3 regions of the Paenibacillus sp. GCM10012306 genome follow, and region 2 is predicted to be linked to each of the others. Evidence: riboswitches for the same ligand, from Rfam matches in the RefSeq annotation. Region 2 holds a riboswitch; each other region holds the start of a gene.

The links. Region 2 has a riboswitch for cobalamin ahead of ACFORK_RS26290 (S-layer homology domain-containing protein). Riboswitches for the same ligand answer to the same signal wherever they lie in the genome.
Region 1: it holds a riboswitch for cobalamin, as region 2 does, so the genes downstream of both, metE (5-methyltetrahydropteroyltriglutamate--homocysteine S-methyltransferase) here and ACFORK_RS26290 (S-layer homology domain-containing protein) in region 2, are expected to answer to the same signal.
Region 3: it holds a riboswitch for cobalamin, as region 2 does, so the genes downstream of both, ACFORK_RS21445 (energy-coupling factor ABC transporter permease) here and ACFORK_RS26290 (S-layer homology domain-containing protein) in region 2, are expected to answer to the same signal.

The regions. Positions count from the first base shown of each region.
Region 1 is NZ_JBHRYW010000001.1:622,841-633,623, forward strand. Features, by position in the region: gene ACFORK_RS02790 (FtsX-like permease family protein) at 1-1,585, shown strand, start outside; gene ACFORK_RS02795 (undecaprenyl-diphosphate phosphatase) at 1,587-2,453, shown strand; cobalamin riboswitch at 2,545-2,750, shown strand; gene metE (5-methyltetrahydropteroyltriglutamate--homocysteine S-methyltransferase) at 2,906-5,203, shown strand; gene ACFORK_RS02805 (GNAT family N-acetyltransferase) at 5,561-6,466, shown strand; gene ACFORK_RS02810 (hypothetical protein) at 6,513-6,737, shown strand; gene ACFORK_RS02815 (DUF1540 domain-containing protein) at 6,928-7,080, opposite strand; gene ACFORK_RS02820 (DUF4349 domain-containing protein) at 7,409-8,692, shown strand; gene msrA (peptide-methionine (S)-S-oxide reductase MsrA) at 10,005-10,783, opposite strand, start outside.
Region 2 is NZ_JBHRYW010000017.1:25,123-35,905, reverse strand. Features, by position in the region: gene ACFORK_RS26295 (GAP1-N2 domain-containing protein) at 1-1,334, shown strand, start outside; cobalamin riboswitch at 1,501-1,699, shown strand; gene ACFORK_RS26290 (S-layer homology domain-containing protein) at 1,877-6,472, shown strand; gene ACFORK_RS26285 (DUF4430 domain-containing protein) at 6,656-7,825, shown strand; gene ACFORK_RS26280 (energy-coupling factor transporter transmembrane component T) at 7,822-8,766, shown strand; gene ACFORK_RS26275 (ABC transporter ATP-binding protein) at 8,682-10,418, shown strand; gene ACFORK_RS26270 (ECF transporter S component) at 10,391-10,783, shown strand, end outside.
Region 3 is NZ_JBHRYW010000010.1:224,104-234,886, forward strand. Features, by position in the region: gene ACFORK_RS21405 (cobalt-precorrin-5B (C(1))-methyltransferase) at 1-593, opposite strand, end outside; gene ACFORK_RS21410 (precorrin-8X methylmutase) at 759-1,424, opposite strand; gene cobK (precorrin-6A reductase) at 1,435-2,220, opposite strand; gene ACFORK_RS21420 (sirohydrochlorin chelatase) at 2,220-4,157, opposite strand; partial or broken gene cobJ (precorrin-3B C(17)-methyltransferase) at 4,295-5,126, opposite strand; gene ACFORK_RS21430 (energy-coupling factor ABC transporter ATP-binding protein) at 5,143-6,021, opposite strand; gene cbiQ (cobalt ECF transporter T component CbiQ) at 6,066-6,857, opposite strand; gene ACFORK_RS21440 (energy-coupling factor ABC transporter substrate-binding protein) at 6,841-7,137, opposite strand; gene ACFORK_RS21445 (energy-coupling factor ABC transporter permease) at 7,138-7,902, opposite strand; cobalamin riboswitch at 8,169-8,357, opposite strand; gene ACFORK_RS21450 (DMT family transporter) at 8,494-9,459, opposite strand; gene ACFORK_RS21455 (5'-3' exonuclease) at 9,669-10,412, opposite strand.

The sequences.
Region 1 (10,783 bases), on a different contig from region 2:
GCTGCTTGGCAAGCTGTTTTTGATGATCGGCTCCGGCTTCCTTGGCATTCAACCGCTTCCCTTTCATCTGCCCTGGCAGGCCCCAGTGCTGACCATTTGCAGCTTTGTGCTGTTGTTTGGACTGATCTCGCTGTGTACGTTTGCTCTAACGGGTCCTGAAGACCCGATGCCGCTGTTCCAGGGTGAAGGCAAGAATGAAGAAGAACCTAAGGCTTCTATAGTGCTTGCGCTTTTGTCAGCAGTTTGCCTAATCGTTGGGTATGTAATGGCTGCTACAGTGCGCGCGGCTTTGGTGGATGTCATTATGTTGCCTGTTGTGGCTATTACGGTAGTTGGAACTTATCTGTTCTATACCCAACTGAGTCTTTACATTGTGAAGCTGCTGAAGAGAACTCGGCGGTTCTATTGGCATCGGATTAATCTGATCGCACTCTCAGGTCTGTCATCCCGCTGGAGAGAGAACGGACGCATGTTCTTTATCATCACGATTATTTCGGCTGTGTCCTTCACTTCTGTAGGTGTATTTGCTTCGATTCAGACATTGACCCGGGAACTGAAGCTTAATTATCCGGCGGCTGTGGGCTATGTGGCTAAAAGTACGGAAAGCGCGGCAGAAACAGAACAGCACCTGGATAGCATTCGCAGAGAGCTCCAAGGCCGTGGTCTGCCCTTTGATACACTTAGCATTCCGATTAAATATGCAGAAGTGATATCGCAGACTGGCCCGGATCGGACCCGGCTGCTACCGCTGATCTCTTACAGCCTTTATAAGCAGGCGCTGCTGAAGGCTGGCTTCCGTTCGTTCGAAGGTCCGCTTGAAGGGCATGACGGACTGGTTATGATCGGTTCCCAGCGGGATCGTAGTCTGACGAGTGAACGAGTCAAGGCTACGTATACACTGCGGCAGGGGAGCATAATTCGGGAGATCGGCTACACGGAGGAATTACCGATTGCGAACCATCTGCTCCCGATGCTGAACGGCGTTGACGGGGGTGACTTTAGCGGCATTGTGGTTAGTGATGAGCTATATGACACTATCCACCCCGTGCAGACAGATAAGTACACAGGATTCTATGTCGCAGATTTGCTGCAGACAGTTGGAATCGCGACTGATCTTTCCGTCAAGGGCAAGAAGGCGTACGAGGCCGATTACCCTTATGCGATTGCGGTCAGCGGCACATTGTTTGAGATCCACAAGACACTGTACAGTACAATGCTGTTCGCTTCTTTGCTTGTGGGCACAGTATTCTTCATTGCAGCTGGCAGTTTTCTTTATTTCCGTCTGTACATGGATCTGGATTATGATCGTCTGCAATATTCCACCTTGGCTAAGATGGGATTAACGGACCGGGAACTGGACCGAATTGTGACATTTCAGATGTCCCTGATGTTCTTTGTGCCAATTGGACTGGCTATACTGCATAGTCTGTTTGCTTTTATTGCGCTGCAGCGTTTGTTCTACCTGTCGATTGTGACGGAGACAGGAGCGGTGTTGGCGGTTTATTTTGTCGCACAGGTACTCTACTTCTTCTTCATCCGAAGTCGCTATCTGCGCAATCTGCATAAAAATTTAAGGAGGATGTAACATGGACCTGCTCATGATTATTAAAGCAATTATTCTAGGCATCGTCGAAGGTATAACCGAGTTTGCTCCCGTATCCTCTACAGGTCATATGATTATTGTGGATGATATGTGGCTGCAGTCACAGGCGTTTCTGGGCCAACATACGGCGAATACGTTTAAAGTAGTTATTCAATTGGGTTCTATCCTGGCGGTTGTCGTTATTTTCTGGAAAAGATTCATTGATCTGCTGGGTCTGAAGCGGTTCAGCCGCAAAGAAATGCAGCCTATACAGGATGGACAGCCACAGCAGTCTTCCGGTGAAGGAGGGCATCTGAAGCTTCGTATGGTGCTGATCGGCCTGATTCCTGCCGCGGTCCTAGGTTTACTTACAGAGAATTATATTGATGACCATCTGTTCTCGACGGCAACTGTATTGATTGGACTCGTCATAGGTGCTGTATTCATGATTTGTGCCGACCGTTTTGCGCCGAAGAAGGTGCAGACTGAAACGGTCGATCAAGTGACTTACAAACAAGCGCTAGGCGTTGGACTGATGCAGTGCTTCGCCTTGTGGCCGGGCTTTTCCCGCTCCGGTTCAACCATCTCCGGGGGCGTACTGCTCGGGATGAGCTACCGGGCAGCAGCCGACTTCACGTTCATTATGGCCGTGCCGGTCATGGCCGGAGCTACACTGATTTCTTTAATGAAGAACTGGCAATACTTCACGATGGAGTCGCTGCCGTTCTTCATCGCTGGCTTCATCAGCGCCTTTGTCTTCGCCCTATTGTCGATGCGTTTCTTCCTGAAACTGATCAATCGGGTTAAGTTGCTGCCCTTCGCTATCTACCGAATTGTGCTAGCAGCAGTGGTGTATATTATTTTCTTCTAACTGGCTATAAGGATTCCGTATAACTGTTACACTCATAATCTATTGCGGTTTACTTGGTATTCCAGTATCATGACGTTATATTCATTCCCGAAACTGAATAACGGATACAGGTGCCTGCCGGATGATAGACATACCGGATGGCTTAATAGGGAAGTTCGGTGCAAGACCGACGCGGTCCCGCCACTGTAACGGAAGAGTCTTCAGCAACCCTCGTCACTGGCAGCATATGCTGTTCGGGAAGACGGCTGAAGATGTAGACGCCGCAGCCAGGAGACCTGCCTGTTTCGACAGCACAGCTTTACCTACGGAAGATAGGATGGTGTTAGACCAGCTACAAGTATGTATAATACTAGGGCGTCTTTCCCTCTGACTTCTTACAGGGAGAGACGCCTTTTTTGGGTATAAAACATGACGTATATAGATTATTAGTGAGATAGGGGAGGAACCTAGGAATGACGCAAACAGTAAAAGTGAGCAACCTCGGGTACCCGAGAATCGGGAAGAACCGCGAATGGAAAAAGAACCTGGAGACCTTCTGGTCTGGTCAAAAAGATGAAGCGGAATTCCGCTCCGAAATGGAGAGAATCCAGCTTGAGCATTTGCAAACTCAAAAGGAAGCTGGCATTGATCTGATTCCGGTCAATGATTTCACATTCTACGACCACGTCCTGGATGCAGCCGTAATGTTCGGCGTTGTGCCTCCACGTTATGATTACGACGGCGGAGATATCGGCTTGGATCTTTACTTCGCAATGGCTCGTGGTAATGCTACAGCCACTGCTTGCGAAATGACAAAATGGTTCAACACGAACTATCACTATATCGTTCCGGAGATCGGCAATCAAACGCCGCGTTTGACCGAAAACAAGCCACTTGCAGCATATCGTTTTGCCAAAGAGAAAGCAGGAATCGAAGGAAAGCCGGTTGTCATCGGTCTGTACACTTTCCTGAAGCTCTCCAAAGGCTTCCAGTCTTCTGAAACAGCTGAAATCGCTAAGCGTTTCCTGCCTGTATATGTACAACTGCTTCAAGAGCTTCAGCAAGAAGGCGTGAAGTGGGTTCAAGTGGACGAGCCTGCGGTTGTAACTGGGCTTACCAATGAAGACATCAGCTTGCTTGAGTCGATTTATGCAGAAATCGCTGCAGCTGTGCCTGGATTGAACATCATCCTGCAAACCTACTTCGAAGCTGCTGAACCGCTTGAAGCGTTGCTCAAGCTGCCTGTACAAGGTCTGGGTCTGGACTTCGTGCACGATGGCGGTACAAACCTCGAGTCGATCGAGCGTCTTGGCTGGCCGGAAGACAAGATTCTTGGCGTTGGTATCATCGACGGCCGTAACATTTGGCGCTCCGACCTGGATGCCAAGCTGGCATTGCTCGACAAACTGGCGACTCATGTTAGCCTGGATCGTGTATTCCTGCAACCGTCCTCCAGCTTGCTGCATGTACCGGTAACCGTAGAAGGCGAAGATAAAGTAAAATCGGTAATCAAGAACGCACTGGCATTCGCAAACGAGAAGCTGGTTGAACTGAAGCTGATTAGCTCTGCACTGGAAAACCGTGATGCAGTTGCTGCTGAGCTGCAAGCTAGCCGCGATGCGCTTGCTACCTTCCGTGCGCTGCCTGAGCGTGGCCGTGAAGATATCGCTGCAGAGGTGCGTAAGCTGGCTGTACTTCCTGCAAACCGTAACCTGCCATTCGCAGAGCGCGTGAAAGTACAACAAGAGAAATGGAACCTGCCACTGCTGCCAACAACAACGATTGGAAGCTTCCCGCAAACACCGGAAGTTCGTCAAGCACGTCTCAAATGGCGTAAAGGTGTATGGAACCAAGAGCGTTATGATCAATATATCCGCGATCAAATCGACGAAGTCATCACATTCCAAGAGAAGCTGGGACTTGATGTACTCGTACACGGCGAATTTGAACGTACAGACATGGTTGAATTCTTCGGTGAGAAGCTGGCTGGATATCTGTTCACTCGCAATGGCTGGGTGCAATCCTATGGCTCCCGCTGCGTGAAGCCACCGGTAATCTATGCTGACGTTGCTTTCATCGAGCCAATGACAGTTAAAGAGAGCGTTTATGCACAATCCCGCACCAAGCTTCCGGTAAAAGGCATGTTGACTGGACCGGTAACGATCCTGAACTGGTCGTTCGTCCGCGATGACCTGAGCCGTGAAGAAGTGGCGAACCAAATCGCGATTGCATTGCGTCATGAAGTGAAGGCACTGGAAGACGCTGGTGTTGAAATGATTCAAGTGGATGAGCCTGCGATTCGTGAAGGTCTGCCGCTGAAGCCAGAAGACCGTCAGCATTACCTGGATTGGTCGGTTAAAGCGTTCCGTATCTCCACTTACGATGTCAAAGATACGACGCAAATCCATACGCATATGTGCTATAGCGAATTCAACAACATGATCGATTCCATTTCCGATATGGATGCGGACGTTATCTCCATCGAAACTTCCCGTAGCCACGGCGAACTGATCGTAAGCTTCGAGGAGCAAGACTACGACAAAGGCATCGGCCTTGGCGTATACGACATCCACAGCCCGCGCGTACCGGCTGTAGAAGAAATGACTGTCAACATCGACCGCGCTCTGCGTGTACTGGACCCAGAACTGTTCTGGATCAATCCGGACTGCGGACTCAAGACTCGCGGCTGGGCAGAAACCGAAAGCGCCCTGCGCAACATGGTTGAGGCTGCTTCGATCGCAAGAACAAAGACTAGCGTAAGCAAAGCTTAAATGTAGCGCTGTAGGCTACAATATAGAACTATAAAAGAAACCAGCAGCTCTCTCTTCGTGGGGAGGCCTGCTGGTTTCTTTTATTGGGGAACTAGAACTGGCTCGGTTCGCTTAGACCATTTTAGCTGGTTGAGTCTAGCCAAACGGGAAGTGAGCAAGAGCATATAGCAGGAGAGTAAGGGCGTTGGGTGGATAAGTATGAGCATCCGGTTGTAAGGAGGAAATAAAGTATTATACTGACGATGCTTCATTAAGCCAATAGGGAGTTTGGTTATAATTGTTATTTACTGTAACCGATAGTGCTTTGATGTGGTAAAATTGAAGCTACTTATCATAAATACGATAGGGGGTATATTTGTGTTTTTAAATGAAAATATAGAAGTTGGAATAGACCTAGTTTCCGCTTACAAAGATAATAAGGCTTACAGAGATAGTTTTAATCAACTAACGACTTTAGCTTTTGATATTAACTTTGAAGTTTGGTATCAGAAAGGTTTCTGGGATGATCGTTATATCTGCTATTCATTTCTTAGAGATAGTAAAGTCATCGCTAATGTTTCTGTCAGCAAAATGGACGTAGTGATTAATGGGTTAAACAAGAAAGCGATTCAAATTGGAACAGTTATTACTCACCCTGATTTCAGGGGAAAAGGGCTTTCTAGAGCATTGATGAATCATGTTCTTAATATTTACGAGCAAGAATGTGATATCTTCTTCTTATTCGCTAATAGTACTGCGATTAACTTTTATCCGAAATTCGGATTTGAATCCTTTGGTGAATCGCAATTCAAATTGAAATTTAATCCCGTTCCAAATGAGGATTCCACCATATGCAAGCTGAATTGTTCCAATGAAGAAGACTTGGAATTTATCAAACGAATGGTTTTGTCCCGCAAACCTATTTCAGGACAATTTGGTGTTAGCAATAACCAAGGACTTTTTATGTTTTACGCTTTAAATGTGTTTCCCGAATCAATTTATTACTCGCAAGAGGACGAAGCTATTATCGTCTATCAGCAAGAAGGTCATACGCTTCATCTATACGATATAGTTAGTCAAGATGATGTTCATATAAATAGTTTACTTAACCGAATTGCTAATGAACAGACAGAGAGTATTCAATTTCATTTCACACCAGATCAATTCACTGAGAAAGCTCAGTATGAGCCGATGGATAATAATGACGATATGCTATTTATTAAGGCTAACTTTGCCATAGATAAAAATTCAAAGTTCTGTGTACCTGTACTAGCGCATGCTTAGCGTTATAATTTTATTTTTTTCCAATTAAGCTAACGGGAAACGATAATTGAACAACAAAAGAGGCAGTCTACGACTTTATTTTCGCAGAACACCAGTAGGTGAGCAGGGAGTGAAAAAGGGGAGTAAGAGCATCCAGCAGGTGAGTAAGGGCGTAGGGGAAGGCGAGTATGGGCACAGCAGAAGAGTCAGAGCATGGAGTGGGCGAGGAACAGATACAATCGAGTACATACAACAGGGGAGCGAGAGAATGCATCAGGTGGGCAAGAGTTAGCAGACAAGCAAGAGCCTACAGTAGTAAGCAAGGTTGTATAGATTGTAAAAGGGGTACCATACACCTCCTGGCGTTTGGGACACCTTCATTATTAGGGATTCTTTTTTTAATGATACACTTGATAATAATTCTCATTCTTGATAGAATAAATGAGAAAAGAAGGAACCGTGGAGGGTTCCTTCTGAATAGCTTACTTGCTCTCGAATGTTTTACAATCAGTTTCTTCCGCACGTGTTGGTTCCTTGGAGCTGTGGAAAGCAACGAAGATGGAATCGGCCTGACATTTGTTCTCCGCTGCCCAGTGCGTGCAGGAGTTGACTTCACAGATTACGTCTTTTGCCATAAGGGTTCACCTCCCCTTTAGTAAAATGACTTCATCGCTAAATGGAATGCCCTGCTCGGCAAGGTGGAGCTTGTCCGAACAGAACCATGCCCTCATCTGAATGGATGTGAGGGTTTTTGGTGTTATTTGTCTGTTAAGACACCGTAATTGTACCAAACAAACTGATTGTTCGCAAACAGCAGTATCCAGATCCGGGTACTGCTTTTTTTGTTTTTACCCGGTACTCTGGATCAATATATGCAAAACATTTAATAGTCATGCAACATTCCATCTTCTGGAATCGTCAGGGATACATAGAAGTATTCTACTAAATTATGGGGGTTTGATGATGCGAAAATGGGGGTTGTATGGAGTATGGTTATTGATTCTGGTTATTGTCGTCACGGGCTGCGGCTCGGCTGATCACAAGAGTAACAATGTGGCTGCGGATTCGGGTACGGCTAACTCAGTGAGTAAGTTTGAAAGTCAGACACTTAGTGATACATCTCCGGTAGCAGAGAAATCGAGTGTCGATGCTGATTCGGCTGTCAAAGCCGGGGGAGAATCAGGAGCTGGTAGTACGGATTCCGCAGAAGATTCTTCGGCAGTGGATACCGGGAAAACGGGTGCCGGGTTTACTGGCAGCGATGTTGTAGCTGGATTGAACAAGAAGCTGATCTATAAAGCCAACCTGAACATGGAAGTGGACAACTACGCCAAGGCTCAGACAGAAGTACGAAATATGGTTACTCTTGCTCAAGGCTATATCATTGGATTTGATGAGAATATGTCTGAATACGAGCAAGGTGGGAATTTCATTATGAAAGTACCGGCATCCGGCTTCTCGTCTTTTCTGAGTAATCTTGAGAAAGTGAAGCATGTGAAACTCCAGCGTAGTATCCAGGGGCAGGACGTGTCTGAAGAATACGTAGATCTTGAATCCCGACTGAAGGCTAAGCAGATGATGGAAGCTCAATACACCGAATTTATGAAAAAAGCGACCAAGCCCGCCGACCTTGTCGCGTTTGCCAACGAACTGGGTTCCATCCAGGAGGAGATTGAACGGATAAAAGGGAGAATGCGTTATATTGATCAGAATGTTTCGTTTTCAACTGTAGAGCTGCGCTTGTACCAAACGGACGCAAGTTTAGATGTGATGAAGAAAAAGGGTCAGGATCCACTTGGCACACGCGCATCACAGGCGCTGAGTGGCAGTCTGAATGCATTGTCCGTCACCTTTCAGTGGATTGTGGTGATCCTAGCTGGTGCCCTGCCCATATTGATAGCTGCAGCCATTATTCTGATAATCGTCTTCGCCTTCCGTAAAAGAAGACAGCGTGGCCACGACGAGCAATCCCAGTTGATTCGAGACGCCAATCGGCAGCTGGGAGGAAAGCAACCGAATGCGCCGGAAATCCGGCAACCGTCACCGGAGATTCCACAGGCTCAAGCGAAGGTGGATCAGACACAGCCTAAGGTGGAGCAAGCACTACCCAAGGCTCAGCAGACCTCATCAACAGCGGAGCAAGCGCAGCCAAAGGTAGAGCATGCGCAATCGGAAGATCCGCAATCGACACAGGGCGGTGCTGATCCTACTGACAGTCGTGATAATGACAACCAGGATAAAAAGTAAAGTATGAGGGTGAGAAATTTGTACCTGGGACGTGGACCTGCTATTTATGTTGCGGAAGCTAAGTTGGAATATAAGACGCTACATTGTTGAGTGTTGTGCCGAACGGAGAGCAGGCTGAGGGATAAAACAGTAACGAAGAATTAGCCGACAAAGATCAGACCATGCTCACTTGAAAAATAACTGGAAAAACTCAGACTGTCGAGAAACACCATTCTCTACGATTGTTGATGCGAAATAGCCTTATAAATCAGGCTCAGCTTCATCATCAATGCATGTCAAAACCACTGCTTCAGAAGGTTGGAGACGTATGCATGGGGGCTAACGGACCCCAGCGCCGTTATTTACACATCAAGCAGCTTCTGGAACATGTAACGGACTCAGGTGCCGCTATTTCCTCCCAAAACGTGGATTTTACACCCGATTTCTGCTCATAGCGTCTCTGGAGTCCGTTATTTTCTGGGACGGTCAGTTGTTAGGAAATAACGGATCTGAGGTCCGTTACCAGCTGGAACAAGAACCAGTCCTGATTTCGAGATAGGTTCATTAATCAAGGGTTTAATTATGGATTTTCTTAAAACAACAACTTTCTCAACAGTCTGAAAATTTCCAGTTAGCTCATCAGCACGGGGCTGATCTTCAGTAGAGGTTGTTTTCGGAATACAGAATCCTAAATTTCGTATCCCGAACCCGAGCTTGAATCTGTATCACTTCACCATTTTCATGCCTGCTCAATGAATTCGCCAAACACTTAACCAATCCTACAATAAAATACGAAAATCTATATTACTATACATCCATATACGCATATATAAAGTCACAGATTTCCTAGGTTCGCGCATTTAGACTAAAAAGCCGCCAAGTCTCACGTGTTTCGTGAGGCTTGGCGGCTTTGTTTTGGTACTACTGTTAAGACATAAAGGTCGATCAGCTAATCGTACTAGATGGTGGTTGTGAACAGCTTAATAGCTCCTGAACTTATATGTCGAAAATTTTAGTTGTGCTCATGCTTAGAATAATGCTCAAGCTCAGACCATACTGAAGCTCGGCCCCATGCTCAAGCACAGACTCAAACTGAAGCTTCAGACCATGCTTAAGCTCAGACCATGCTTAAGCTCAGACCATGCTCAAGCTCAGACCATACTGAAGCTCAGACCCATACTGAAGCTCAGACCGTACTGAAGCTCAGACCGTACTGAAGCTCAGACCATACTGAAGCTCGGCTCCATACTGAAGCACTGACCCATACTGAAGCTCAAGCCCAAACTCAAACTCAAGCCCTGACCATGCTCAAGCCCTACTCCTACTCCCTACGTTAAGCTTGCGGAAAAAGTACGCGATATTCCCCGTAGCCCTCTTCCTCAAGATCTTCTTTGGGCACGAAGCGCAGTGCTGCGGAGTTGATGCAGTAGCGCAGGCCGTTAGGGCCTGGGCCGTCGTTGAATACATGGCCGAGGTGAGAATCGGCTTCTTTACTGCGGACTTCCGTACGGACCATCAGATGGCTGAGGTCGGTCTTTTCCTTGACAGAATAATCACGGATCGGACGGGTGAAGCTCGGCCAGCCGCAGCCGGAGTCGTATTTGTCCTCAGAACTGAACAACGGCTCGCCGGACACGATGTCTACGTAAATGCCATCCCCGTGGTGATCCCAAAACTCGTTGCGGAAAGGAGACTCTGTAGCATTATTTTGTGTCACTTCATATTGAAGCGGAGTCAAACGTGCTCTCAGGCTTTCCTCGTCCTCTTTATGAGACCAATGTTGTTCGATAAAAGCATCCCGGCCAGAGCCCTTACGATAGCGTATGTAATGCCCCGGATTCTTGTGGTGATAGCCTTGATGGTATTCTTCGGCCGGGTAGAACTTGGACGCTGGGAGGATCGGCGTAACGATCGGCTTGGAGAAGCGACCGCTTTCCTGAAGCTCGGTTTTGGAAGCTTCGGCTTCGGCCCGCTGCTCCTCGGAATGGGTGAAGATCGCTGTGCCGTAGGAAGTTCCCCGGTCGTAGAATTGCCCACCTTCATCGGTAGGGTCGATTTGCTGCCAGAACAGCTCCAGAAGCTTGCGATACGGGAAAATATCAGGATTGAACG
Region 2 (10,783 bases):
ATATTGCCTTCCTGCGTTATCCGAAGGGTGCTGCTAAATGGTATCCGCCGCTGGATCAAATCAGCAAGCAGAAGCAGAATGCACTGCGGGCCGCTTACCGCTGGTTCGGGGAAGAGAAGCCGGATGAAGGAATCTTCGCGGAACTGACTCCAAAGGAGCTAGATGATGTGCAGCTCCTTGGACGGCGCTGGCTGAAGGAGGCGAGGTCCGTTGAACCTTTCGAACGGCTGCCGCTGGGCTTTTACTATAGCAGTCGCCGTGAGGGGGGACCGCTGGATTACGAAGCGCTGCTGGAGCTGGTTAACCAGAAAGCAGGTTCGGATAAAGAGACCGTCTACCGCTTCCTGGCTTGGACACAAGGCAATCCATTGTTTGTAATCTCGAACAAGAAGCTGCAGCCGGGGTACCGCCGAGCGATTCTGAAATATTTCCTCAGTAATGACCGAGAAGCATTCAAGAATCGCGAATTCCGCAAATCCTATCTTGCAGCTGCACATCCTGCTCTGCAAAATGTATATAATGAAGCCCGCTCCCAATTGGCTTCACCGCTGGCGCGGTGGGTCAGCCGCAGCCGATTTCAAATCCTGATCTCGGGGCTCGCGATTGGAATTGTCCTGATAATTGCAATTATAGCTGTTAGCATGCTGAGACCGGACGGGAAGGATAGTACCCTACCGGAGATTAGTCCGCAGCCAAGTCCGGCCCAAACTGCTGGTACCGACCAGCGGCCGGTCATGGCCTATCTGCTGGCACCTGACGGAGAGCAGGAGGAGGGTAGCAAGCTGCAGTTTATTTTCCCTACTGCTGCTGATTGCGAAAGCTTCAAGCCGGCTGAGATTAGTCTGCTCAATACCGATGACACCAAGAGTACGTATAAAGTAACAGCTACGACTAGTACGTGTTCATTGCCTTCATCGGATTTAGAGTCTTCCTCCGGGCAAGAAAATTCTGCTGCTGACCATGCAACTGGAAATGCAGATGGAACGGGAACGGATAATTCTCCGCATTCATCTGCTAATGCCAAGGATGCAGTGTCTGATCAAGCTAATCATGCTGCGAATCAGCAAGAGCAGTCTTCTTCAACAATTGATCCTGCCGCTTCACCTTCGCTTACGCCAGAAAGTGGACAAGTAGTTCCGAAAGAGGGCCAATATCAGGTAACCCTTGCGCTGGAGCCTGGGGCTGCGCTGGTACCGGGCGACACCATTGAGGCTGGGGACTATAAGCTGAAATTGTCCGACAAGGCTCTTGCACCAACCTCTGATGAGTCTTCGGTGAAGGACGACCCAAGCCCTGAGCCGACGGCTACAACAAAACCAAAAACGAAAAAATAGTTGCTACTCCTGAACAGCTGCTGAGTTATGACTTGGACAAGTTATGGCTATACAGCATTCAGGAGTTTTTTTCGCTGTCAATATGGAACAATACCGATTCTGGCAGTTTTTCTATGGACATACCGGGGGATTATAGCTATTATTAGGAATATTAAAATTTAATAGTAGTATATTTAATGAAGAAGGTGCAGACTCAGATATCTGAGTTTGCTTAAAAGGGAAGACCGGTTCAAAATCCGGCGCGGTCCCGCCACTGTAGATGCGGAGCGACTTTTCAAATGCCACTGTTCCTATAAAGGAGTCGGGAAGGCGGAAAGAAGCGATGAGGCATGAGCCAGGAGACCTGCCTTGTTCAAAGTGTTCCCATGCCTTCGGGGGGTGAGGTCGGGAACCAGTTGCAGATGGATTGTACTCCGGGAAAGAAATTCCCGTACGTCTGCCCTCAAGCTAAGTTTGTTCTGACCACCCTTCATAATAGGGTGGTTTTATTTTTTTACCAGAATAAACCAAATTATAAGGAAAAGAGGTTCATGATGAAAAGAATGTTATCATCCCGAGCGCTTGCGCTTGGACTGGCACTACTGCTGGTCATCTCCATTCTTGGCTCTTCGCTGGTGCCGGCAGGACAAGCCTTCGCCGAAGCACAGCAAAGCCTTACTGGACAAGGAGTTACAGAAACTAGCGTAACAGATGCTACCTACGGCGCAGCGGCGTTTGCTGCGGCTGCACAAGAACCGGTAGATGTTCAACAGGCAATTACAGACGCTATAAAGTATGTACAGAATAAAGGATATACTTCTGACTGGATTGCGATGAGCTACGGGCGGCTTGGAATTAAGATACCGGATAGTTATATTACCGGACTTGAGAAGAGCGTGAAGAGTACGATGACTGCTTCTTCTCCTCCGTATGTAACCACGTATGCCCGGTTGGCTCTGGCTGTTACGGCAATCGGTCGTGATGCAACCAACTTCGGCGGCTATAATCTTCTTGAGCCGATTTATAATAGCAAGGACGTAGCGGCACAAGGCATAAATGGCCCTATATATGCATTGCTAGCTATTACAGCCGGACAATATAATGTGCCTGATGATGCAGTCTGGAGCAAAGAGCGGATTGCGAATAATCTCATCTCGAAACAAGATCCGTCAGGTGTCTTCTCGGCTTTTGGTTCCAATGCAGATATAACGGGGATGGCTTTACAGTCTCTCTACACTTACAACGGCTTTCCTGAAGTCGAGTCTGCAGGCCAGCGTGCCGTTGATTGGCTGTCCAAGAATCAGAACAAGGACGGCGGCTATGACAGCCGTTGGGGCGTGAGTAGTGAGGCTAACTCACAGGCTATTCTTGGCTTGACTACTGCTGGTATTGACCCGACAGGACCAGAGTTCACCAAGGGCCAACACAACCTTATCACCAACCTGTTAGCTTACCAATCTACTGATGGCGGCTTCCGTCATGCTATGTCAGGAACATCTGATAGCATTGCAACTGAACAGGCACTGCAAGCACTAATCTCCTATCAACTGTTCCTTAAAGGAGATAAGTTCTATAACTTAAAGCAACCGGCTTCACAAAAACCGGCCGTTCAGGCTTCAATTACAATTGAAGGCCCTGAAGGAAGGATCACTAGCGGGGCTGTGGAAGCGCCAACGGCGTTTAAGGCTTTGGTAGAGGTCACTAAGGCTAATAATATACCGCTGGATATACAAAACGGCAAACTTAATGGCATTAACGGAATTTCGCAGCAGCAGTACGGTGCCTCTGACGGCTGGAAATATGCTTTCCAACAAGACGGGCACTGGAGAGTGTCGGATGTAGATGCTGCTGATTATGCTCTTAATGCAGGCCAACAAGTTCTATTTTTCTACGGCGATGCTGATACAAGTCTGAATAATCATGTAAACGTATTGCCGGCCATCCCTGCTCCAGGAGAAGGCTTTACGGTTCAGGTCTATAATGATGCGGTAGATTGGAACACGACACCGTCCAAGACTGTTAGCAAGCCTGCCCCAGGGGTAAAGGTAGCTATTGGGGATCATGCGGTTACAACAGATAGTGAGGGGAAAGCCAGTTTTGTTGGCCTGCCTGCAGGCACTTATGATGTGGAGCTTACAGGTTACCGTCAAGGTGCAGCACCAAGTGTGTTACCAGTTCAATCACAGTTTAGCGTAGCAGCACAAGCTCATTCTTCTATAGCTATTGAAGGTCCGGAAGGTCCTTTGGCTTCTGGCACGGTAGATGCAACGAGTCCGCTTCAGGCTTTGAGAAAACTGGCGCAAACCAGTAATCTCTCTCTGGACGTTACGAACAGTCCCATGGGAGAGTATGTCTCTGCGATTAAAGAAATAGAAGCGGGACAATACGGTGGCTGGGATGGCTGGTTCTATGCTGTGAAGAAAGATGGAGGCTGGACCCTTCCGAATGTTGGGGCAGCGGATTACTTACTTCAGAGTGGGGAACAGATATTATTCTATTATGGTGATTTCGGAGTCACTTCCTTTATTGATTCCATCCAGGCGGAGCCAAAGCAGCCTGTTTCCGGACAGCCATTTACTATTCTGGTAAAGAAGATTGTCGATGATTGGAACACGGGAGGCAGTCTGATCCTGCCGGCTGAGGGTGTTCAGGTTACGATTAAAGGTGAAACAGTAACCACCAATAATGATGGCAAAGCGACCTTTGTTTCCGGTAAGACTGCCGGTGACTATGAAATTGAAGTTACGGGCTACCAAAAAAATGCTGCTCCAACAGTGGTTAGAACGGTAAGCCCAATATCCGTTGCTAAGGATAACGGTACTTCAACACCAACGCCTACACCTGCAAAATCGCAGGTCACCTTCTTGGTGGAAGGCGATGCCATTCGCGGTACAATTGTTCCGAGCACAACAGTCAATTTGAACCCGGGTGATACGCCTTATAGCTTACTGGTTCGTCAGTTGGGAGGTAAGGTGGTTGCTACCGGTTCCGGCATGAGTTTATATGTCAGATCAATTGATGGCTTGGCAGAGTTCGACCGTGGTGAGAAAAGCGGTTGGATGTACTCGGTCAATGGAGTATTCCCGAACTACAGTGCAGGTGCCTATACTACGCTTGCAGATGGGGATACGGTTGCCTGGCGCTATACAACAAATCTTGGAGTCGATTTGGGTGAGCCATCCTTTGAGAACGATCCGAAGGGGCCAACCACCGGTACTCCAGGAACGGGCACTGCGGTTGTCATCAGCCCGGATAATGCTCTGCCGCTCAACAAGGTAGGACAGACTACAACCGTAAGCAATGCCAATGAAAAAATGACGGCTGCCCAGGCAGCGGAACTAAAGCAGACTTTGGCGGCTAATACAGTGTCCTTGTCACAGGCGATTCCAGCCGGAGCAGCAGCGACATTGAAGGATAATGCCGGAGAAGTGCAGTTAAGCATTCCGGCTGGCGCAGTGTCCAGTGGTGTTACGATTAATGTAAAAGAACTCTCATCCAGTCGTTCCGAACTGGTATCCGGACTGTATGAATTTACTCCGGATGGCACGAAGTTCGCGAAGCCGGTGGATCTGGCCATTAGAGTACCTGTTACTACGGACCATCTAGATAACTTGACTATGGCTTGGCTGAACAAGACTACTAATGAATGGATTCCAGTTCCGACTACGGTAGATGCGAAGACTGGCATTGTTACAGGAAAAGTTAGTCACTTTACCGACTATGCAGTCATTGACCGCAGTCTATGGGAGCCACAGCAAGATCAGATTAAGAAAGATATTGCCGGGGCTGTAAAATACATTACATCCGCAGAAGCAATCAGTGATTGGCAAGCCATCGGTTTGGTACGCTCTGGCAACACAGTGCCAGCTTCATACCTGAGCGGCCTGAAAGCTCAACTGGCTGAGGCTAAAGGCGAGTTCCGCAAAGTGACCGATTATGAACGAATTGCGTTGGCTGCAGCGGCTCTGGGCAGTGATCCGCAAAGCATCAGCGGTTATAATTTGATTGAGAAAATTTACAACAATGCTAACATGACGGCTCAAGGCAGCAACGGCGTGATTTTCGCCCTGACTGCACTGGACAGCGGCGCTTACAATGTACCTGTAAATGCGCAGTGGACACGTGAACGTCTAGTGGATTGGCTTCTGAAGCAGCAAACGAAAGAAGGCGGCTTCCCGTTGTCAGTTGGCGGTGCTGCTGACATTGATATTACTGCCATGACCGTAACAGCTCTATCTAATTACAAGGAGCAAGCGCTCGTTAAAGCGGCTATCGACAAAGCACTCGGCTGGCTTTCCTCTCAGCAGTTGGAGAACGGCGGTTACAAGTCGTACGGCGATGAGAACAGCGAAAGTGTGTCGCAGGTAATAATTGCTCTGACGGCTGTGGGCACAGGCCTTAACGATCCGCGTTTTGTGAAGGCTAAAGGCGGTCTGCTGAGCAATCTGGCGACATTCAGACAAGCTGATGGCGGTTATGCACATGCTTTGAGTGACAAGAACAGTAATAGCATTGCAACGGAACAAGCGCTACTGGCGCTTGCAGCCTACGACCGTTTCTTGAATGAAAAAGACAAGTTGTATAGCTTCTCAGCTACACCGGTGACTACGACTCCGGTTCCAAGCGTGACCTTTGCCGATGAAGGGCAAATCTCAGCCTGGGCTCTGAAATCGGTGCATACCGCGTTTGACAACAAGCTGATGCAGGGAGTAAGTGCTGACAGTCTTGTATTTGCGCCAAAAGCAAACATTACACGAGCACAGTTTGCGGCATTATTGCTGCGATTGACAGGTAATCAGCCTGCTGATGCATCTTCAGCTTCGGTATTCAGCGATGTGAAACCGGGGGCATGGTACTACGGGGATGTCATCAAGGCGAAAGAGCTTGGCATCATTGATGGCGTCAGCAAGACGACGTTCAATCCGAACGGCACGATTACCCGTCAGGACATGGCTGTGATGATTGCCAGAGCTTACAAGCTTGATGCTTCGGCGAATAAGCCAAGCTTCAAAGACGAAGTGAAGATCAGCATGTATGCATTGGGATCTGTGCAGTCTGTGTCTGAATTGGGCTACATGACTGGCTTCAATGGATCGTTTGACCCATCCGCACCAGTAACCAGAGAAATGGCGGCGGTGGTTGCGGTAAGACTGCCTTAGGATCTTTCGGGTAGTGTCTGAAAAAGTATTTTGGATCATATAGTGAAAATGATGGAACGGGGGAGAAGTTAGTGCCCTCGTTCTTTTCCCTTTTCTATTCAAATTCTGTATATCACTACAAGTAGCGGGTGCCGTTCTGTAACAGCGGCGAACCCGCGTTATTCTATGGAGGTGCTTAGGTTCATGTCCAACCCTTCCAAGCGCTGGCTGGCTTTTGTGGCTGCGCTGTTGACCGCAGTGCTGCTGGTGGCCGGATGCTCATCCGGGAATCAGCAAGTCCCGGGGTCCAATCAAGTCTCACATGTAAATGACAAGGATAACAAGAATAGTGAAGCTGCCAAGAGCGGTAACACCAATGAGAGTGGCAGTGCTAACGATAGTGGCGCTGATAGTAGCAACGCTGGTAGCGACGCCGCAAATGAAGACGGTGCTGATAGCGGCAGTGCCGGTAACGTCGCGAAAGCTGGGGGTGCTGACGGCAGCAGCACTGGTAAGGCCGTAAATGCGGATGGCGCAGACGGCAGTAGCACCGGTAAGGCCGTGAACCCGGATGGTGCAGACGGCAGTAGTACCGGTAAGGCTGTGAATACTGGCGGCGCTCCAGGCAGCGCTGCCGCAGGTGAGGCCGCCGGCTCCGCAGTCGCCGGCGAAGACCACGCTGCTGCGGCCAATGGCCCGCAGCAGACCCCGCCGCCGGCAGCCGCAGCTGCGCAGGCTGCCGGCAAAGCGTCGCCGGCCCCTGCGGCTGCGGCGCCGTCAGAGCAAGGCGCTGCGCTTGCAGCAGCAGCGCCCGTAACCTCGCCGCCGGGTAAGGCCACGGCGGCTCCAACCAAGCCCGCTGCTAGCGTAGCGCCGGCAGCGGGGTCCACAGCTTCGCCGAAGGCATCGGCGAAGCCTGTAGCGACCGCCGTAGCCACAGCGCCGGCGGCAACAGCCAAGCCGACGATCAAGCCGTCGGCTACTGCTAAACCGGCTTCTACAGCGCCGGTGGAGAAGCCGAATGCAGCAGCTACGGCCACCATTTCTATTGTGGGCGATAAGGAGCTAGGTACGATTTTATCCCCGGTAGCTATGGAAGTAGAGAAGGGCGATACCGTGCTGGACCTGTTGAAGCGGATTACGCGGAAGAACAAGGTGCAGATGGAATACCGTGGGACGAAAGGTTTTGCCTATGTGGAAGGTATCGATAATCTGTATGAATTTGATCGAGGCTCGGAGAGCGGCTGGATGTACCGGGTGAACGGAGTGTTCCCAGATAAAAGTGCGGGAATCTATGATGTGAAGCCTGGCGATGTGATCGAATGGTTATATACACTTGATCTGGGCAAGGACCTGGGGTCCAAATTCCCATGAGTGGCGGCTTTCGCTCCATGCACCCTACTGTAGCGATTGTGTATTATGCCGGGCTGGTGCTATTCGCAGCGCTTTTGTTTCATCCCGTGTATCTGATGACAGAACTGATTGGTGTGCTGGGTCTATTGCTGTTGCAAGGACAGGGGAAGACCCTGCTGCGCGGGCTGCCTTTTTACCTGCTGATGGCAGGATCTGTAGCTGTACTCAATCCTTTTTTCTCACATAGAGGTTCCCATATTCTGTTCTATTTCATGGACCAGCCAGTTACGCTGGAAGCGATTCTGTACGGACTGATGATGATGCTGGTGCTCCTGACGATTCTCATTGTGTTTGTGTCTTATAACTACACAGTGACAACAGACAAATTCATGTATTTGTTCTCTTCAGTGGCTCCCAAAAGCGCCCTGCTGACCCTGATGTCGATCCGGTTTGTGCCTTTGTTTCAACGGCGGCTCCGCCAGATTACTGCGATTCAGCGAACAAGAGGTATTGATACACGTAAGGGCAGTTTGCGCAAAAGAATGAAGGACGGAATGACACTACTGAAGGTTCTTCTGACTTGGTCGCTGGAGGAAGCACTGCAAACAGCCGATTCCATGAAAGCTCGCGGCTACGGGGTAAGCAAACGCAGTAGTTACGCCAACTATAAGATGGATCGGCAGGATATTATCGTCCTGGTGCTGCTAGCAGTCAGTGGCCTGATTCCACTGCTGGGCTGGCTGCAAGGGTATGGTACGATGCAGATTTATCCGCGGCTGAAGCCGCTGGAATTCACTTGGCAGGAAAGGGCAGTATACGCAAGCTTTTGCCTGTTTGTACTGATCCCGTTAGGGCTGGAAGGAAAGGAGAAATGGATATGGAGATCATCACAGCGGACCGGTTATCCTTCCGCTATCCCGATGAAGCCGAAGACTCGCTTCATGAACTCTCGTTCACGGTAAAGGAGGGCGAATTCGTCGTGCTGTGCGGTCCCTCGGGCTGTGGAAAAACCACGCTGCTGCGCCATTTGAAGCGGGAATTGACTCCGGTGGGGACCGGCAGCGGCAGTGTGCGTTATAGAGGGCTTCCGCTGGGAGAATGGTCACCTCAAGTGGCCGCTGCCGAGATCGGCATGGTCTTTCAGAACCCGGAGGCCCAGATCGTGATGGATACGGTCTGGCATGAACTGGCCTTCTCTATGGAGAACCTGGGTTATCCGCTATCGGTAATGCGCAGCAGACTAGCGGAAATCGCCGGGCTGTTCGGATTGGAGCCGCTGCTGTACAAGCCGGTGCATGAGCTTTCCGGTGGGCAGAAGCAGTTGTTGAATCTGGCCTCCGTGCTGGTTCTCCAGCCGAAGGTGCTGCTGCTGGATGAGCCAACTTCACAGCTAGATCCGATTGCTGCCCGTGAGTTCATTCAAATGCTGCATCGGCTGAACGAGGAGATGTCTGTGACAGTCATTATTAGTGAGCATCGTCTGGAAGAGGTTCTTCCACTGGCGGATCGTGTACTGATGCTGGAGGATGGCAAGCTGAAGGCCGAAGGCACTCCGCGCGAAATTGCCGTGAAGCTTGGTGGGGAAGCAGCTGCCCCTTCTGATCTGGCTTATCTTCCCGCTGCAACAAGGATATATCTCGGTTTGACTGCTGAAGCAGCCTTGGAAAGTGCCACTTCCATCCCTCTGACCGTCCGTGAGGGCAAGCAATGGCTGCAAAGAGAATGGCATACAGATGGTGAAGGAGGGAGTGCCCGTCCGTCTGTAGAGCATCACGCAGCGGCCTTAGAGGCTGGTGATAGCCAGCGATCTTCCATCCCATCAGGTAGACCTTCAGCAGAATCTGTCTTACCAGAAGGGATACTGAAGGCCCGGGAGATTACGTTCCGCTATGACAAGGAAGGACCTGAGGTGCTGAAGAAGTTATCTTTGAGTCTTTTCCGGGGAGAGCTGCTGGCTGTGCTGGGTGGTAACGGTGCAGGCAAGTCTACACTGCTTCATCTCCTGAATGGGCTGGTCAAACCGCAGCGGGGACGTATAGAGCTGGCCAAGGGCAGTTCTACGGGATATCTCGCCCAGAACCCGCTGCTATACTTTAGCCAGAATACGGCGCGGGAGGAGCTTCGGCAGATGGCGGAATACGGGGGTCTAAGCGCTACGGAAGCTCAGGGGGAAATCGATGGGCTACTGGATATTTTTGAGCTTGGAGCGCTGCTGGATCGCCATCCCCATGATCTCAGCGGAGGTCAGCAGCAGAAGCTGGCCCTGGCGATGGTGATGCTGCTACGACCGGATATCCTGCTGCTGGATGAGCCAACCAAGGGACTTGATCCTGCGGCTAAAGAGAAGCTGGCGAATCTGCTGCTTCGCCTTCGCGAACTGGGCAAGAGCATCATCGTCGTTACCCATGATGTGGAGTTTGCGGCGAGCTATGCGACCCGCTGCGCATTGTTGTTCGATGGCGGGATTACAGCAGAAGGCCCGCCGGAGAGCTTTTTCAGCGCTAATTATTTCTATACGACGGCAGTGAACCGTATGGTACGGGACTGGCTGCCACAAGCCTTAACGGTAGAGGAGGTAACCCGGCAATGGCCCGCTTTCGTTTCCCGGTCCTGATCGCCCTGGCCGTATTCATTGTTGCCCTGGCTCTGACAGCCGCACTCAAGGATAGTCATTATATTCTGTTAAGTCTGGTGCTGCTGGGGGCCGCGTTGTTTCCACTGTTTGCAGGCCTGGAACGTCGGCCGATTGAGTCGCGGGAACTGGTGCTGCTCGCTGTATTGTCAGCGGTAGCAGCGGTCAGCCGCATTCCTTTTGCTGCGTTGCCCAGTGTCAAACCGGTATCGGCCATCGTGATTCTCTCTGCCTATGTCTTCGGTGCAGAAGCGGGGTTTATTATCGGTGCTGTAGCGGCGCTGGTCTCTAATATCTACTTTGGGCAGGGTCCTTGGACACCTTGGCAAATGTTCTGTTGGGGGATG
Region 3 (10,783 bases), on a different contig from region 2:
ATTGCCTGCTTTACACTCGCCTTGTAGGCCTCTGTTGAGAAGGGCGTAACCACACCCCGCGTGCCGAGAATGGAAATGCCGCCAACGATACCTAACCGGGGATTGAGTGTCTTCTGTGCAATAGCTTCACCTTCTGGTACGCTAATGACTACCCGCACACCTCTCGCCGCCCCATGTTCTTCCAGTACGCCAGCAACGGCTTCCCGGATCATTGCTCTCGGCACCGGATTAATAGCCGCTTCACCGACAGGCATCGGCAGTCCCGGCTTCGTTACCCGACCCACGCCTTGACCGCCGTCAATTTCAATCCCTTGGTCTTCCCGCCAGCTTACAGCAGCCTCAATCCAGGCCCGGTGGGTCGCATCAGGATCATCTCCAGCGTCCTTTACCGTAGCGCAGACAGCCAAAGATGTACCATGCCTTTGCCAGCCGGTTAGTTGAAAGGTATGACGGAAGCCTGCCGGAAGATCGATATCTACAGTCTCGGAAGCATCGCCGGTGATTAGCAGCAGGGCTGCCCCTTTGGCGGCGGCGGCTGCGCAGGCGCCGGTTGTGTAGCCGCGGCGCAGCGGCGGGGTCTCATGACCACGCATCTCTGAATTTCCGCTGGCCTCGCCGCCGTTCCCCGGGCGACTCTTGGAATTCATCAGATTCTGAGACTTCTCCAGCATAACGTTTCCTCCACGACTGATTATTGATGAGCCACCGGCACAAGATTTCTTGGACGCGGCTTAGCAGCTTAATTGTGAGATTCTGCGTCAAAGCTTCCGCTCTGCGGCATGCTTTACGGCTAGCAGCGTCAACGCGTTAACTGCGGCGACTACGACGGTGCTGCCCCCTTTTCGCCCAATATTCGTGATATAAGGGATGTTCAGCTTGCGCAGTTCATCCTTCGACTCGGCGGCGGAGACGAATCCCACCGGCATTCCAATAACAAGGCTTGGCCGGGCTGCACCTTCTTTGACCAGACGGATCAGTTCAAGCAGGGCAGTGGGAGCATTGCCGATCACATAGATGCCTTCCGGGGCCTCCAAGCAAGCTTTACGGACAGCAATAATCGCTCGGGTAGTCTCCAGCCGTTTCGCTTCCTCCACCACCTCTGGATCGGAAATATGCACTCGCACTTCCCCACCATATCTCCCGATTCGTTCCTTGGCGATTCCAGCTCTCACCATCTCCACATCGGCTATCACCGGCTGGCCCTGCAAAATTGCTGCTATGCCGGACTGCAACGCCTCGGGATGAAATACCAGACTGCGGCCTAGCTCGAAATCCGCCGATGCATGGATGATCCGCTGCACTACAGGATACTGCTCCGGGCTAAAATCATGCGCTCCCAGCTCTTCGGTAATCATCCGGAAGCTGAGACTTTCGATCTCCTGCGGCTGCACGGTCAGCGGCTTGAACTTAGTTCCAAAATCCATTTCGGATCCCTCATTTCTCTGATTTACTCTCCTGAAGCCATCGGCCGAGCGCTGTGGACATATCTTCAAAAGAATCGTATACCTCATTAGTTAACGGCTCTGGCCGGGTAATTAAGATAACAGACAGCCCCATTTCCAGGGCTGAGTACACCTTTTCATCCACAGATCCCTCTGCTCCGCTTTCCTTCGTAACCATCACCGTTGTGCCGTATTGGCGGTACAAAGCCTCATTTAATTCACGTGAAAAAGGACCCTGCATTGCAATAATATTCCGCTGCTCTATCCCCAAAGCGAGACATTTCTCCATGTTCTCCAGGCATGGAAGCAGGCGCACCGTCAGCGTAATCTCAGGATCACCCAGCAATGCTTCGGCAAAGATCTCCAGCGTCTTCCCGCCGGTAGTCAGCATCACGGAGCCTTTCAGCTCCCGCGCTTTGACGGCAGCTTCCGCATAGGAAGAGACAGACAGCAGCCTCGGATGACTTGCATAAGTAAGGCTTCTCCGCTCATAGCGGAGATAGGGTAAGCCAAGGGAAGCTGCCGCTGCCGCTGCATTGGCATGAGCCTCAAGCGCAAACGGATGACTTGCGTCCACGACAGCACGGAATCTACCCTCCCGCAACAAAGCAGTCATGCAGCCTTGGTCCAACCTGCCAACACGCGTATTCAGACCGGCTTCGCGCAGCGAATCTGCCGCGCTTGGCGTCACGACCGATGTCAGCAGCGGCAGGCCATTCCGCGTGAGCATCAAGGCCAGCTCCCGAGCGTCGCTCGTGCCGCACAAAATAAATATCATCAGCGTGATCCCGTTCCCGAACCGGAGACCGGCTGGCCGATGCGATCAAGCTGTCCGGACACCTCTTGCTCTTCCTTCGGGCACTCCTGGTGGTCACCGGCACAATTGCAATGTTCGGGACCATGATCTCTTTCTCGATCGTCGGAGTGCATCTGACAGTAACGATGATGGACAGAACCGTGATTGAAGTCATAATGCCCCTGGCACTGACTGTGACCGTTAGTATGATCATGCTCATCATGGTGGTGCTCATGTCCATGGCTATGATTATGTCCGCATCCATTCTCATGATGATGGTCATGTCCATGGTTGTGACCATGTCCACCTCCATTCTCATGATGATGATCATGTCCATGGCTGTGATCATGTCCGCATCCATTCTCATGGTGATGGTCATGTCCATGGTGGTGGTGGTGCACCCCTGCTTCGGTACGGTACTTACAGTTGTCGCAATTGGCATGGCTGCGGCCATTCAGAGTCTCATCGATTCGCTCTTCCAGCATCTCCACCAGCAGCGGGTGAGCACCCAGATAACTGCCGATTTCCACTTCGATGTCAGGATGTTCAGCGGCAAAGGCTGCCACCCTTTCATTGAACTGCCTGATTAATACGCCGGTAAACAGTAGATACGGCAGCACGATGATTTTACGCGCGCCTAGCAGCAGACAGCGTTCCAGCCCCGCTGCAAGGGAAGGCTTGGCAATGGCAATAAAGCAGCTCTCAACACTTTTATAGGAGGTTTGTTCCCAGAGTAAACGGCTTAACTTGCAAAAATCGCTGTTGGCATCAGGGTCACTCCCACCGCGGCCCATGAGCAGAACTACCGTCTCCTCGTCGGGAATGTTCACCTTTTTCTCAACTGAAACCTCTTTCTGTGGATTCGGCTGTTTTGAAGGAATCACTGGCACAGCTTCGGAGATCCGGTCCAACAGAATCTCCACCGCCCTATCCTGCACACCGATTGGGCGTCCATAGATGAAATCAACACCAGGGTACCGAGCCTTGGCCTGATCGATCGCCTGAGGAATATCCAGCTTGGAATGTCCAGCCGCGAACAAAATAATCGGCACCACATATATCGCAGTTGCCCCACCCTGCACGCAGTTCTCAATACCTTTGGCTATGGAAGGACCGGCCAATTCAATGAAGCAGGTCTCGAACTTCAGCTCTGGTCTGCGTCTTGCCAGCAAATTCGCGAACGCCCTTAATTCATCGTTGCCTTCCGCCACTCTGCTGCCATGCCCTACCAGCAATACTGTTCTCACAGCCGTCTCGACTTTCGTGACCTTCGCCTCATGATCTGAACCTAAACATATTCCTGCAAGCCCCACCCTCGCAAAAAAGGTATGGAAACGCTCGTTCTCCGTCGCCAGCTCACGGTATCTCCCTACAACCGCCATAACGGCTTCAATGACTTCATCCTCGTTCATCCCCTGGCCGGCAAGAGTACCCGCTTGGGGACTGCGTCCGGATTTCTTGCCCCCGAGATACAGCTCAAAGCTGCCCTTGGAGTAGACCACCCCGATGTCATCTAGCACTGCAGAATTGCAGGTCATCCCGCAACCGTTGACCTGGATTCTAAGTTCCCTTGGCACCGGCTGTCCGGCCAGAAGATAATTCAATCTTATGGCCGCACCCAGGCCGCCTGCTCTCCGGCCCTCGCAGAAGCCGCAGGTCTCCACATGCACGAAGCTCCCCTGCTGCATGACACGCATTCCTGCCCCGAGAAGCTTGCGGGCAAGCTCTTGTGGTCGGCACGCTATGCTGCGGAGCAGGAAATGCCCTTCTCGTGTATGGGTAACCTGGCCCGCTGGTCCCGCCACTTCTGCAAGCAGCGCCAACTGAGCCCCCGTCAATGTCCGGCTGCCCACTGGAGGCAAGACTTCCAGCTCCGCTGTGAAGATCCTTGCCTCAGCCTCTCCACCCTCTGCAGCCATTATCGCTGCTGACTGCTTCAAGGCCGGGAACACTTGGGGTGTGCCCTCTACTTGTACTGCCTTTGCGCAGGTTGCTCCTCCTGCTGCAGGGTGACAAGCAACGGCTTCGCCCCGCTGCCCGGTGACTCCCTCTGACGCGGTCAATGACCACGGCTCCGCCGAGGTCCGCAGCCGCTCGTGAGGCTTCAGCGCCTGTGTCTCCGCGCCAAGGCTGTACTTGCGCTCATATCCGCGCGGGGTAATCATGATCCCCTCGAAAACCGTCGTCGCCGAGTTGCCGATAATGACAGTAGACAGCATGCCAATCTCATGCTCCAACATGTCCTCGAGTGTGGTTACGACGGTCTGCTGTCGATCACGATAGGCGCTTTTGACAATGCCGACCGGCGTTCCAGGCTCGCGATAACGCAGTAGAATGTTCCGGGCCTCCTCGATCTGCCGGGTCCGCCTCCCGCTGCGCGGATTATAGAACGCGATAACAAAATCCGCTGCCGCTGCCGCCTCCACTCTGGTCGCAATGCTCTCCCATGGTGTAAGATGGTCGCTGAGACTAATCGTGCAAGCGTCATGCATAATCGGTGCGCCAAGCAACGATGAGCATGATTGGATGGCGGATATGCCGGGAATCACCTCGACCTGGATCCCCTTTTCCGGGTTCCAGCCCCGTTCAATTAACACCTCATACACCAGTCCGGCCATGCCGTATACACCGGCATCCCCGCTGGATATTACAGCAACAGTCTGTCCTGTCTCTGCTCTGCGTACAGCTTCCTGCGCCCGGCTGATCTCTTCCGTCATGCCTGTGCCGACTATTTCCTGATGCCGCAGCAGTGGCTTGATAAGCTCAACATAGGTGTTGTAGCCGATTACCGCTTCGCTTTCTTCTATTGCCGCCAGTGCCCGACCCGTAATATGTTCCATTGCACCGGGTCCAAAACCGATGATCAGCAGCTTGCCCTGTTTATCCATAATTCTCCTCGTCCCTTTATAATCTCGTTACCGTACTTCCTCGCCTCTCAATACTTGTAAGCAGTGCACTCAGAGCAGCCTTGAACTCATCCGCAGTCCGGGGCGCCTTCTGCCCCGATATCAGCTCCGGCGGCAAGCTCTGCCATACATCAGCCAGCAACGGTAAACCCAGACCGATGGTCTGCATTATCTCCCGGCTGGCAAACAACTCTTCTGGCCTGCCACACGCCCTGCATATTCCCTTATCCAGGACAATAATCCAGTCCGCCCAGTGGTAAGCCAGATTCATGTCATGTGTAGCCATGACCAGTGTAGTTCCCTTTCGGGCATGTATATCATCAAGCGCCTCCAGCAACAGCGTTTCGGACATAGGGTCCAGATAAGCTGTTGGCTCATCTAGCAGGATCAGTTCTGGTTCCATCGCCAGCACACCGGCCAGCGCCGTCCGTTTTTTCTGTCCCAGACTAAGCTGGTGGATAGGCTTATCTCCTAGCTCTGTTAAGTTCAGCCGTTCCAGTACCTCGCGGCAGCGCAGCTTGATCATAGGTTCAGCCATACCGCAACCCCGCAGCCCAAACGATACATCCTCAAGAGGCGTGTTTAAAATCAGCTGCTGCTCCGGGTCTTGGAACACCAGCCCGACGCTGCGGCGCAGGGAAGCCAGGTCTTTGGGGGCATAGGACAGCCTTGCCTCATCCTTCCTCACAACTCCCTGCTGCGGCCGGAGAATACCCACCGCGTGTAGAAATAGCGTGGACTTACCCGATCCGTTATGGCCCAGCACAGCTGTTCTGGAACCTTTAGGAATGGACGCAGTCAGTCCCTGCAATGCAGGCTCCCTCGTGTCCGGGTACCGGAACACCACTTCCTCAAAAGCCAGACTTGAGTTATTCATGATGATTCTCCTTTATCGACCCCAAATGATGGGATCAACGGTATTCACAATCGCCAGGCCAACCAGCTCTGAACGAGTACCAATACAGTCATTCCGATGTAAGCCTCAATAGCATACCGAACCGGAACCGGACGGGTCTCACAGGGCGGTAAAACAATATCGCCAGCAAACCCTCTGGTCAAAATCCCTTGAGATAGACCATGGTATCGCTGAACCGTCTTTGCGAACAAAACGCCAGCCATCCCCGCAGCCTCTCGCAGCTTGGGCATAAATCCCCTTGTGCCACCGCGCAATCGCCGGGCCAGCATCATGCCATGTGCGGTGTCGCTGAGCAAAAATAAAAAACGATACATGATCAGCATCAGTTCTAGTACAATCTGCGGCATCCGCAATCTGCTGAGCACCTGTAGCAGTTCGCCAAACGGCGTGGTAAGAATCAGAAAAAAGAAGCACGACAGACAAGCTGCCACTCTTGCCAGCAGCAGCCCACCTCGCCATAGTCCAGCAGCCGTCATATAGAGCGAGAGTGAAGATCCTGGCAACGGCATTACCACCATTGCCTCTCCGGCTGCCGGACGGCCGATCTCTACTACAAGGACTGGCAGACTGATCAAGTAGAACAGCAATGCGGAACCCAGCAGCATCCCGTATAACTGAATCGGGATCTTGGCATAGAAGATGCACCAGATCATCAGCCATAGTGAAATAGCTAGTTGTAAAGCTGGGTCCAGAACAAAGGACAGCACGAACATGACTGCGGCGAATCCGCTTTTCCACATCGGAGACAGGCTGCGAAAAGCATTGCCATAGGAGACAGCGTCAATTCTTCTGATCATTCAGCTTCTGCTTGCCTTGTCTTCCTTTGAGCAGACCGATCGTATAGCCAATCACCCCGGCACCGATAGCCGCCTGTAAGGCGAATAGCATACTTTCGGTCTCTCCCGGCAGCTCCGTCAGCGGCTTGAACCAAGGGGTATATGAAGGATCAATTTCTGTGATCGCGCCTTCTGCAGCATCATCAGCCCCGCCAAATTCCCCTTCTACAAACAGTAACGGCAGTACAACCAGCAGAACGACTGCCAGAAGCATCCAGGCATTTTTCCATTTGGCACTCATTTAGGATTGGGCCCCTTTCGTTTGGCGTTTCAGTAAAGACAGCTCATGCGGGCTATAAGATTTCAGCCAGTTCCAGAGCAGCACAGTCAACAATCCTTCACTGATGGCAAGCGGAATTTGCGTGATGGCAAAGATGCTTCCGAACTTCATGAACGAAGCCATCACCCCGCCATCGGCAGCCGGAAATGCTACTGCCAGCTGGACTGAGGTGACCACATAGGTCATAAGATCCGCGATGGCTGCCGCACTGAATACCGCGAGTTTTTCGCGCTGGGTCGTCCCCATAATCAGTTTGTACGCCGCATAGCCGGCAAAAGGACCAGCCACCGCCATCGAGAAGGCGTTCGCACCAAGCGTAGTAATTCCACCATGGGCAAGCAGCAGCGCCTGAAAGAGCAGCACAATTGAGCCAATAACGCCCATGGGCAGCGGACCAAGCATAATTGCACCAAGACCGGTTCCCGTCGGATGAGAGCTGCTTCCTGTGACAGAAGGCATCTTGAGTGCTGACAGTACAAAAGTGAAGGCCCCGGACAAGCCCAGAAGCAGCTTCAGCTCCGGATTGTCCTTCGTCATTTTTTTCAACCTCATAATTCCTAGAATAAAGAACGGCAGAAATGCCGCCCACCAGAACAGCGCCCAGCCCACTGGCAGAAATCCCTCCATAATGTGCATGGCCTGTGCAGTTCCCGGTTCATTAAATAGCAAATACACGGTAAATCCGGCGACCAGCAGCATAAAACTCCACATCCTGCGTTGTTTCATCCCATTTCCCTCCACGTTAAGTTCATTTGTAAGCTTTGAAAGCCAAAAAAGCCCACCCTAACAGGTGGGAGATCTATGTACGCCATTGCTTACGAAAGAGAGGGATGGGCTCGGAATTCACATTCCAGTCTCACTCCGTTCAAGACAGCAGAAACTAGCAGTCACCTTGTGCAAAGGGAACTTATCCACAGTCCGCCATTGCATGGGCCGCTTGCCGCCTTCAGCTCTTCCGTCAATTCGTACACCGCTCCTATCCGCGTAGAGTCTTGGTGTGCGAAAACAAGGTAGGTCTCCTGGCTTCGGATGATAACGCCGGCTCTTCGTCTTCCCCAATCTTGCTTCGAGTGACCTGGTGAAGAACGGCTCTCCTATACAGTGGCGGGACCGCTCGGGAGTTGCACCCGATTCCCTGTTACCCCTTGGCATCCAAGGGCACCTTGTTTTATCGCTAATTGATCTTGTACATCATAGCGGACTTGGCATTACGTGTCTGTGATAAAAGTGGGGGTTAGGAATTCCTTCCAATTTACATTCAAAAAAAAAGAGCCGTTCCCATCCGTAATAGATGATGAATCAGCTCTTTACTCAAAATCAGGCACCCGGGCTTTTTCCCGCATTCAGCGACGCAGCATCACCTCTGGACTTCCAAGGAAGCTTTCCGAAGTTGGTGCCAAGCACCCCTGTAATAATCATGAAGGTGCCAATAATATGTGCCACCGTCAGTTCTTCGTGCAGAATCATGGCTCCGGCGATTATAGAGATTAGCGTAGACAGGTTATTGAAGACGCTGACCTTGGAAGCTTCTAGCCGGGCTAGCGCATAAGTGGACAACAGGTTGCTAATCACTGTAGACAGGATACCCAGATACAGCAGAGCCAGCAAATACTTGGAATCTGCGAACGGCTGGAAGAAGACATTCAGTGTGCCTGCCGTTCCATGCCTGATCAAAGCAGCAGCCACGAACAAAATAAAGCCCATAGCCATAGTAACAAAAGAGATCTCCAAAGGCGTATACTTCCGTGTCAACGGCCTTGCCAGCACACTGAAACCTGCCATACTCAGTGCAGACAGCACCAGTAACACCAGTCCAGCCACATTATTGCCACTCCAGCCAGCGCCTCCCTTCATCGCGAAGATGAAAATAACACCCGATACAGACAGCAGGATGGACAGCTTCTGGATAACATTCGTTCGTTCTTTAAGAAAAAAAGCCGCGATCGGCGCGGTAAACAGCGGAACCATCGCCAGAATGATGCCTGCTTCCGAAGAAGAAGCACTCATTAGACCGAACGCCTGAAGCGCAAAGAACAGCACTGGAGATAACAGGCCCAACGGGAGCAGTCTGCGAACATCACTCCAGGTGAAACGGAGTTTGACCCAGCGGAAGAGAAAGGGTACGGCCACTGCGATCCAGCCAATAGCGAAGCGATGCGCTAGCACATCCAGCGGATTGGCCTCGGTGACCGTCATTTTGACGAACAAAAAGGAAAAACCAATAATTGAGGCATAAAGAATAGCGGCCAGATAGGCCGACGTATTGCTGTTTCTGGACTTCATGCGTGCTACCCCCGGAAAATAAATGTGGTGTCCAAACATTGAACTCAATATACTATGCAATCAGAGCGAAGTAGCCACAATTCATATGTACCGCATCTATACCGATACAAACTGGGTTATTAGCGGATTCCCCCCGCCACTCTCCCTTGCAGCATACCAAAAAGCCCTGCACTGCAGGGCTTTTCACTAGACTCTAACTTTGTATTACTCTAGCCCAAATCGCCAAGCTCGATCTGCACAATACCTTCTTCTTCCTGAATCTCGGCAATTAGGTGCATCAGGCTGCCGAATTCCAGCTCTTTGAATTTACGAGCCGCAGATTCATGCTGAAGCGCCCACAGGCACTCGTCCAACGTGCAGACCACCGGAACATCACAGCGGATCTCTGCCAGTTCCCGTGATAGATGCAGCATATCGAGATCGGCTTCGATCTTGGCTCGCACTCCCTTAGGCAGCAGCTGCAAATTCTCGATAACGCCTTCGACCGTACCATAATCAGTTAGCAGCTTAAGTGCCGTTTTCTCGCCGATGCCGCGAACGCCAGGATAATTGTCGCTTGTGTCGCCCATAAAGCCTTTCAAATCTATGACCTGGGCAGGCGTAAGACCTTTATCCTCCAGCAGTTCCGCCGGATCATACACCTTATAGTTGGAACGGCCTTTTTTCATAATCACGACCTTCACGTTGTCCGTAACAAGCTGAAGCATGTCGTGATCTCCGGTAATAATGTAAACCTCAGATTCTTCACCATAACCGGCTGCCAGTGTACCGATGCAATCATCGGCCTCATAGCCTACCAGCCCGACGTTGGGTACGCCAAGCTCTGCTACAACTTCCTTCACTAGATCGAACTGGGGAATCAGCTCCAGCGGCGGCTCCGCCCGGTTGGATTTATAGCCGTCATTATATAACCTGTCACAGGGATTATTTTTTTCAAACGAAAAATTTATCAAATAAACCCTTCATATCAAGGATTTTATTATCTGGATTTATCCCATATTATATCATCTTGGGAAAATTAATAGTGTATATATTGAATAAACATAGAATTGGTATTAAAATAGGGGCTACAGCCTCAGTGCGAGGCAGACTCCGCAGAACGAAGTTCAAGTACTTTTAGGTTTTAAGAATTATATCTATATATATTTCATTAAATAGCATATGGGAGTAGCTACGGTCCATTTTTCCACCCTATGGGAGACTTTAGCAGTACGACTTCAGGTCACGCGACGCATGAAGAAAATTAGAACGGAACTCGAATGAGACCGTCTTTTTCTCCATGCGTTTTTTGTTTTTATTTCACAAAAAAGGAGAGCGCCTTTGA